Prochlorococcus marinus str. MIT 0912: one gene and its partner. The protein of the gene in region 1 binds, or shares a complex with, the protein of each later gene. Links are inferred from orthologs where the notes say so. Each region holds a gene or a part of one and is shown in the gene's direction. Other genes may lie near its edges.

What was found. Proteins that work in one complex are often made in the same cells at the same time.
Region 2: the proteins of hisF (region 1) and hisH are in contact, whole or in part, in a crystal structure (PDB 6RU0), measured with the Thermotoga maritima proteins. The link is inferred for Prochlorococcus marinus str. MIT 0912 from one-to-one orthologs. Residues at the interface, in WP_004080486.1 of Thermotoga maritima: Met1, Leu2, Ala3, Arg5, Ser40, Glu41, Asp45, Glu46, Ala70, Glu71, Ile73, Asp74, Ile75, Pro76, Phe77, Asp98, Lys99, Ser122, Gln123, Glu161, Thr195, Leu196, Asn247, Arg249, Glu251; in WP_004080484.1 of Thermotoga maritima: Asn15, Arg18, Arg22, Arg117, Leu118, Pro119, His120, Met121, Gly122, Trp123, Asn124, Asn134, Gly135, Tyr136, Tyr138, Val140, Tyr158, Glu180, Lys181, Ser182, Ser183, Lys184, Ile185.

What each region holds. Positions count from the first base shown.
Region 1 is NZ_CP114783.1:1,768,781-1,773,016, forward strand. The notes cover bases 1,351-4,126. They hold hisF (imidazole glycerol phosphate synthase subunit HisF), read left to right. Parts: upstream 1,351-2,241; coding sequence 2,242-3,012; downstream 3,013-4,126. Other genes in these bases: chlG (chlorophyll synthase ChlG), read right to left, coding at 1,351-1,954; O5640_RS10110 (DUF2862 domain-containing protein), read right to left, coding at 1,969-2,187; ubiE (bifunctional demethylmenaquinone methyltransferase/2-methoxy-6-polyprenyl-1,4-benzoquinol methylase UbiE), read left to right, coding at 3,093-3,791; O5640_RS10125 (DUF721 domain-containing protein), read right to left, coding at 3,802-4,126. Outside these bases: O5640_RS10100 (16S rRNA (cytosine(967)-C(5))-methyltransferase), read left to right, coding at 1-942; more of chlG, read right to left, coding at 1,004-1,350; more of O5640_RS10125, read right to left, coding at 4,127-4,236.
Region 2 is NZ_CP114783.1:687,134-691,156, forward strand. Bases 1-2,747 are described here. They hold hisH (imidazole glycerol phosphate synthase subunit HisH), read left to right. Parts: upstream 1-932; coding sequence 933-1,562; downstream 1,563-2,747. Other genes in these bases: O5640_RS04245 (GuaB3 family IMP dehydrogenase-related protein), read left to right, coding at 1-335; trxA (thioredoxin), read left to right, coding at 551-874; rsmD (16S rRNA (guanine(966)-N(2))-methyltransferase RsmD), read left to right, coding at 1,576-2,199; petG (cytochrome b6-f complex subunit V), read right to left, coding at 2,147-2,266; O5640_RS04270 (c-type cytochrome), read left to right, coding at 2,323-2,712. Outside these bases: more of O5640_RS04275, read left to right, coding at 2,748-3,453; O5640_RS04280 (serine hydrolase), read left to right, coding at 3,508-4,023. UniProt on the Escherichia coli protein: IGPS catalyzes the conversion of PRFAR and glutamine to IGP, AICAR and glutamate. The HisH subunit catalyzes the hydrolysis of glutamine to glutamate and ammonia as part of the synthesis of IGP and AICAR.

The sequences.
Region 1 (4,236 bases):
CTTCGTAGTAAGGAGAAAAATCTCCAACCACCTAAATCAAAGAAGCCGAGTTTAGAATTAGCTAAAAATGAGTCAATACCTGTTTGGTTCGCAGAGGAATTGATTGCTTGGAGGGGATTTAAAGATGCTAATAAGATTGCGCAAGCATTCAACAGTGTTAGCCCCATTGATATAAGAGTGAATAAATTACGTGCAGAGAGAAAAGATGTAAAAGAAATTTTTGATTCTTTCGGTATTAAAACCCAATTGATCCCAGGGTGCCCTTATGGATTGGAAGTCCCTGCTGGTGGGGGTGAGCCTAAAAAATGGCCGGGTTATGAAGAAGGAAAATGGAGTGTTCAAGATAGATCATCACAGCTAATCGCTCCATCATTAGGGGCTTTGCCTGGAGAAAAAATTCTTGATGCTTGTGCCGCACCAGGTGGTAAATCAACACACATCGCTGAATTAATTAATAATGAGGGAAAGATTTGGTCTGTTGATAGATCATCACGAAGATCTCAAAAAATATTAGCTAACTCAGAGAGACTAGGGACTAAATGTTTGCAACTATTGGTTGCTGATTCTAATGAATTATTACTAAAACATCCTGAATGGGAAGGTTTTTTTGATCGTATACTTATTGATGCTCCCTGCTCTGGACTGGGTACTCTCGCTCGCCACCCTGATGCAAGATGGAGAATGAATCAAGATAATATACAGGAGCTTGTTTCTGTTCAAAGTCAGTTACTTAACGCCTTGGCGCCTTTATTGAAAAGAGGAGGCACATTGGTCTATTCCACTTGTACTATTCACCCTGATGAAAATTTTAATCAGATAAAAAAGTTTCTTCAATTAAAGGCTGAATTTATATTGGTTTATGAAAAACAAATATGGCCTGGAGAAAAAGCTAATGGGGATGGTTTTTATATTGCAGTTTTAAATAAATTTAAAAATAAATAAAAGATATAAATGAATGAAGCTTAAATATTTATCATTCTATTCTTAAATTTAATAATTAATTTTACAAACTAATCAGTGGACTATGACCTATGGCGATAGCCGTTACAAGCATTCCTAAAATTAGAAATGGTTGTGCGCTGGCTTGGTATTTAACATCAAAACTCAACGGATCACGTAATAGCCATATGTCTTGGAAGGTTATTTGAGGGATTATGAGTAAAACCAGGATGACAGATGCAAGATGTTGTCCTATCGCTATCAAAACTATTACCATTGCTAGTTGAAAGATATCTATCATTCCTGCGCTAATGCGACTTGCATTCTTTATACCAAATACGACAGGGAGTGATTCAAGTCCAAGGCTTCTATCCCCTTCCACACTTTTAAAATCGTTAATCACTGCAATGCCCAAGCCTGACAAACTGTAGGCAAGAGTAAGCAGTGAGGTTGTCCAAGTTAAATGTCCAAACAGAGCTTGTCCAGCCCACCATGGAAGAGCTATGTAGCTTGCACCAAGTGCATAATTTCCGAGCCAACCATTTTGTTTAAGTTTTAAAGGTGGCGCTGAGTAAATAAAGCTTACAAATGAACCTCCCAATGCAAGCAGAAGGACTGAAGGGATGGTGTGATGTGCCCATATATCTAATAAATAGGCAACTCCCAGACCAGCTATTAATAGAACCCAGATTTGACATTTAACTTGAAAAAGGGAAATAGCCCCAGAGGGTATTGGCCTATTGGGTTCATTTATTGCGTCTATTTCCCTATCAAAGTAATCATTTATTGTTTGGGTGTATCCAGTTAAGAGCGGCCCGCTCATAAACATGCAACTTATTGAAGCAAAAACGTTGCTTAATTCCCAGTGGTAATTCCCACTAGCAGCTGCTCCACAAATTACTCCCCACAATAAAGGAATCCATGTAATGGGCTTCATTAATTGCAAACGAAGCTTCCAAATGTTTTTTGTTTCAGAACCTCCTTTTATTCCAAGGAGTTGCCTAGCATCACTCACTTTGTAATCTCGGGTTAAGAAACTTCATCTTCGAAGAACCAATTTTGGCTGCCATCTTTAAGTTTAAGCACCAAACCAATTCCTCTACCATCAGTCATTTTGTAATCCATTACTGTTCCTCTTGGATCTTCTGAAAGTTGCTTAATCAAATCAGAAGGTATGCGATCACGAACTTGTTCAATATTAATTTTGATTTTTGATCCTATCCTAGTTAGGGAGGCTGGCTTGGCCATGGCATCAAAATGCTTAAGTCTGGGCAACCTTAACAGTTCCTCTGTTTAAAAATCATGGTTGCTTTAAGATTAATTCCTTGTCTTGATGTTTCAAACGGACGAGTAGTAAAGGGGGTTAATTTCGTTGGATTGCGTGATGCAGGCGACCCAGTTGAGTTGGGATGTAGATATAGCAAGGCTGGAGCGGATGAATTGGTCTTTCTTGACATAACAGCTACACACGAGAAAAGATCAACTTTGGTTGATATGGTTAGACGCACATCCGAAGCTGTAACGATTCCATTTACTGTTGGAGGAGGAATAAGTTCATTAAATGGAATAAATGAATTATTAAGAGCAGGCGCTGACAAAGTAAGTTTAAATTCAAGTGCTGTTAAGGACCCTTCCTTAATTTCTGAAGGGTCAAATTGTTTTGGTTCTCAATGTATTGTGGTTGCAATAGATGCAAAAAAGAACAAAATCATTCCTAATAAGTGGGACGTTTATGTAAGTGGTGGAAGAAAAAATACAGGTTTAGATGTGGTTGAATGGGCAGAAAAAGTATATGAATTTGGAGCAGGCGAAATTCTATTAACGTCTATGGACGGTGATGGGACTCAAAATGGTTATGACATAGAACTTACGAAATCTATTTCTGAGAAAGTTCCAATACCAGTAATAGCTTCTGGAGGGGCTGGTTGCTTGAGACACATTAAAGAGGCTTTTACTCTTGGGAAATCCTCAGCCGCTCTCTTGGCTTCCTTGTTACACGATGGACAATTAACTATTAGAGAAATAAAAGAATATTTAATTAAAGAGAATTTGCCCATAAGACCAATCGAATAATAAATATTTTCATCAAAAGATGTATAAATTGAATCCAGCGTTAAAATTTCAGTGATAGTTTAGTATTTTTCTATATTTGTATGAGGCCTGGTAATAATAAATCTATAGAGGAAATGTTTAACTCAATTTCTTCAAGATATGATTTTTTAAATGATATATTTAGTTTCGGATTACATAGGTTTTGGAAAAGAAAATTGTTGGATATTCTTAATCCGACTTTTGGAGAGAAATGGATAGATATTTGTTGTGGTACGGGAGATATGTCAATAATGTTGGCTAGATATATAAAAAGCTCTGAAAACATTATTGGAATAGATTCAGCTGCTCAAGCATTATTAGTAGCGAGAGAAAGATCTAAACAAAACTATTCTTCAATTGAATGGATAAATGGTGATGCTCTGGAGACAAATCTTAAATCAGATCAATTTGATGGCGTTTTAATGGCCTATGGCTTAAGGAATCTTTCCAGTTCATTCGCTGGACTAAAAGAAGCTTTAAGGATTTTGAAACCAGGTGGAAGAGCTGGAATTTTAGATTTTAGATCTTTTGAAGGACGTTGCATTCAAGGACTATTCCAAAAATTTTATTTAAGTTTTTATGTAGTTCCTATTGCATCACTTTTTGGTTTAGGAAAAGAATATTCATACATAAAAAAAAGCTTAATTAACTTCCCTTCAGGCGAAAAACAAATTCATTTGGCACTTTCTGCGGGCTTTAAAAAAGCAAAATACCAAACTTTAGCAAATGGGCAAATGGGGATTTTATTACTTGAAGCGTAAGGTGAATTGTTCAATCTATTCTCAATTCTTTCCTTCTACAAAAACTACATTTGCCCCATAATTTTACCTCTCCCTTAGGAGAAGGCACTTTGCAAAAAGGACAATTCGTAGTTCCATTTTTATCAATTCTACTTGGGTGTTTTTCCCAGATTTCTTTTTCACTTTCTCTAGTGACTAAATCAATAGGATAATGCTGTCTAATTCGTAGATCTCTTATTTGATATCCATATGATTTTAAAGATTCAATTAACTCTAAACGGTTGTATTGGAGAGCTTGTCTCCACTGTGGATGGCTTGCTCCGATAGTTAAAATTTTATTTTTTATGTAAAGTGGTGTGCAATTCAATGCGAGTTGCTCTCCAGCTATTTCTACCCAATCTTGAATAAGGCCTCCTACCTCTCCTTTCCACGAAGCCTTGATTTCTTCTAAGCATGAATATATTGA
Region 2 (4,023 bases), 1.1 Mb from region 1 along the record:
GTGCTGACTCAGTTATGATTGGATCCCCAATTGCAAGATCTCAAGAAGCTCCTGGCAAGGGTTTTCATTGGGGCATGGCTACCCCAAGTCCTGTTCTCCCTAGAGGCACAAGGATTAAAGTTGGAACGACCGGTAGCTTAAAAAGCATTCTTTGTGGTCCTGCAATACTTGATGATGGAACCCACAATTTGTTAGGAGCAATAAAAACCTCTATGGGGACTTTGGGTGCTACCGACCTCAAAGAAATGCAAAAAGTTGAAGTTGTTGTTGCACCTTCTTTGTTAACAGAAGGAAAGGTTTATCAAAAAGCACAGCAACTTGGAATGGGAAAATAAAGCTACTGAAAGATTTCAGAATTTAATACAAGGGCTAGAATTGAGTAGTGAGAGCCTTTGCTCTCACACTCCTCACACACAAAATGCCCGACTTGTTCGGGCTTTTCTTATTCAAAAAACGCAAATAAATATTCAAACTTCGTTTAAAAATGGCAGAAAAACTTTTTATAGGCAAAATACAATTGTTATGATTGAGTTCTTAAGACTTCCAAGGTATGTCCACAGCTTCTGCAGTAACTGATTCCTCTTTCGAACAAGAAGTCCTCCAGAGTGACGTGCCTGTTTTGGTTGATTTTTGGGCACCTTGGTGCGGACCATGCAGAATGGTTGCTCCAATTGTTGAAGAGATCTCAAAAGATTTCGAAGGCAAAATAAAAGTATTCAAATTAAACACTGATGAGAACCCAAATGTTGCTAGTCAGTATGGAATCAGAAGCATACCAACCTTGATGATCTTTAAGGGCGGTCAAAAAGTAGATACTGTTGTTGGAGCAGTTCCTAAAGCCACTCTTTCTGGAACAATCTCCAAACATCTCTAATCTCAAATTATAAAATTTAAATTTAAAGCCCAATACAAGTGATTCAAAGGTAACCCTTTTGGCAAAAATTGGATTAATAGATTATGGAATGGGTAATCTTTTTTCCGTTCAACAAGCATTTAAAAGGCTTAATCAACCTTTAGATATTATTTGTGATATCAAAACACTCAGGTCATGTGATGCCCTAATTCTCCCAGGAGTAGGTGCTTTTGATCCCGCAATGATGAATTTAAGACAAACGGAACTAGTACCTTCAATAATTGACTGGATAAATAACGGTAAACCACTTTTTGGAATTTGTTTAGGATTGCAGCTTTTATTTGAGACTAGTGATGAAGGTACTTCAGAAGGTTTAGGCGTCATCAAAGGTCATATTCGCAAATTGCCTCAAGAAAGAAATGAAAGAATCCCACACATTGGTTGGTCTCCAATATACAAAACAAACGAATGTCCTATTCTTGAAAATCATCCTGATTCAAATTGGATGTATTTCGTCCATTCATACTCAGCATGTCCTCTTGAACCAGAAAACATCGTAGCCACAACAAAATTTGGTAAAACTGACGTTACATCTGTTGTTTGGTACAAAAATACTGGGGCCTGTCAGTTTCATCCTGAAAAATCAGGAGTCGCAGGACAAAAACTTATTTTTAATTGGATTAATTGGTTAAAAAAAAGTAAATTTTAGCTTGAAAGGGAAATTGAAACTTATTTCTGGAAAAAGGATAGAAAGTCCTTTAAGCCAAAAGACAAGACCTACCTCCTCAAAAGTGAGAGAGGCAATAATTAATATTCTTGGAACCGAAATCAACGGAGCAAGCTGGCTAGATCTTTGCAGTGGAAGTGGAGCCATGGCATGTGAGGTGCTACAAAGAGGGGTAAAAAGGGTACTTTCAATAGAAAAAGACAGGAGAGTAGTAAAAATATGCAAAAAAAACCTTATGGATGTATCAAATACCATTGATCAGACAATACATATTCAAGTCATATGCAGTGAATTGATCTCATTTCTAAAAAAAGGACCAAAAAACATAAGAATTGATTTTATCAATGATTTTTCTAACTCTGAAGAAAAATTTGATTTTGTTTTTCTTGACCCTCCATATGAATCAAGGTTATATGAACTTTCTCAAGAACTTTTATTGACTAAACAATGGATTAAAAAAACATCAACTTTGATATGTGAATGCTCGTCAAAATCAATGCCAAGAATACATAATGGTTGGGAATTAAATAAAAAGAAATTTTATGGAAACACCTCTCTTCTTTTTCTTATTCCCAATCAGGCATTGAACTGCTTCGACGATACTGATTCCATGCACTAACAAAAAGGCCTAATAGTGTTATGGGAACTAGTCCAAGAACAATCCCACATAGCAGAGGCTCAATCATTGGCTCGCATTTTTCATCATTACTAGTATCAATTCTTTCATGTCAAAGAGGTTTTCGTGAATACTCCGTCATCAAAAGCATTAATTAATAAGGACCAAAAGATTAGCTCTTGGCGAATATTCTTATTATCCATAGCCACTGTCGCATGCCTTATCCTTTTTTGGAGAATGGAAGACTTTAAGCAAGATCCTTTCATAACTGAAACTTTATCTATTCAAGGTGAAGCTTTATCAGGAAGCAAATTATTTAAAATAAACTGTGTTGGTTGCCATGGGATTTCAGCTCAAGGTTTTGTAGGACCGGACCTCCACGAAGCGACTCAAGAGATGAGTGATAAAAAAATCATCAATCAAGTTATTCGGGGATTGACTCCCCCAATGCCAAGTTTTGAAATTGAACCTCAATCAATGGCGGATCTATTGGCATATATGCATTCACTCAACTAAATAGTGTCTACTAAAAAAACTCTAAAAGTTGTACTTGTTGAACCTGCGGGGCCAATCAATGTTGGGAGCGTTGCAAGACTATGTGAAAACTTTAGTGTTCATGAATTAAGACTAGTTTCTCCTAAATGCGATTATTTAGGTCTTGAAGCAAAAAAGATGGCTGTCAGAGGTGCGAAGATATTAGAAAAAGCAAAAGTATATAAGGATCTAAATTCTTCACTTTCAGACTGTTCAAGAATTATTGCTACTTGCGGAAGAAAAGAACATGGTGAAATTCCACTTAACTCAAATAAAGATGCTTTAAGCTGGGCTTTCAGATCAGAAAGAGAAGAGACAATAGCTTTAGTTTTCGGTAGAGAAGACCGAGGTTTGTCTAACGAAGAGCTTCTAAAAGCAAATAAAGTGATTAGTCTTAATACAAGCGAGCATTATCCATCATTAAATCTTTCACATGCAGTAGCAATTGTTCTTCATCAATTCAATCAATTTAATGAGCTTGATTTTTTAAAATCACATACAAAAACAAGCTCTCCTGCAAATTTAATTAAATTAGAAGATTGTATTAACGATGCAGGTAGTCTTCTATTTGATATTGGTTTCTTAATGAAACATACATATAAAGCTAAAATGACTAAAATCAAAAAATTGCTTTTAAGAGGTGAGATAAAAGATGATGAAGTTGCACTAATTAGAGGAATAATTAGCCAAACGAGATGGAAAATTAAAAATAAAAGTGATTAATTAAAATAACAAGCTACAATAAATAGCAGCAGGTTTATATTTTTTCATTTCAAAGTGAAAAGTCACCTCAAAGTTATAACAAATATATTTTTAACAAGCATAGGCTTATCAGTTTTACTTGGTAGTTTTCTAAGGTTTTTTGGCCCAATAAATCAAAATTATAACTTAAATAAAAAAATTAATAAAGTAGCGAACTCAAGTAGGTCAATTGAAAAAGAATTAAAAGCCAGAAAATCTAATTTGACATTATTTTACAATGATAAATTCGAAAAACTAGAAAAATTAATTACTCAATGGGAAAGGCTAATAATAAAAAATCCAGATCTTGATGTTAGTGCTTTTTTCTTATCATTAGATAAAAAAGTCTATGCAGAAATACAATCTGATAAAAAACTATCTGCAGCAAGCAGTATCAAGGTCCCTATTCTTATAGTTTTACTTAGAATGCTTGAGAAAAAAGAAATACATTGGAATGAAAAGTTGCAACTTTCAAAAGATATAATTGGAAGTGGTTCAGGCTGGATGGCATATCAAGATATTGGTGAGATTTTTCCTGTGTTTGAAGTAGCC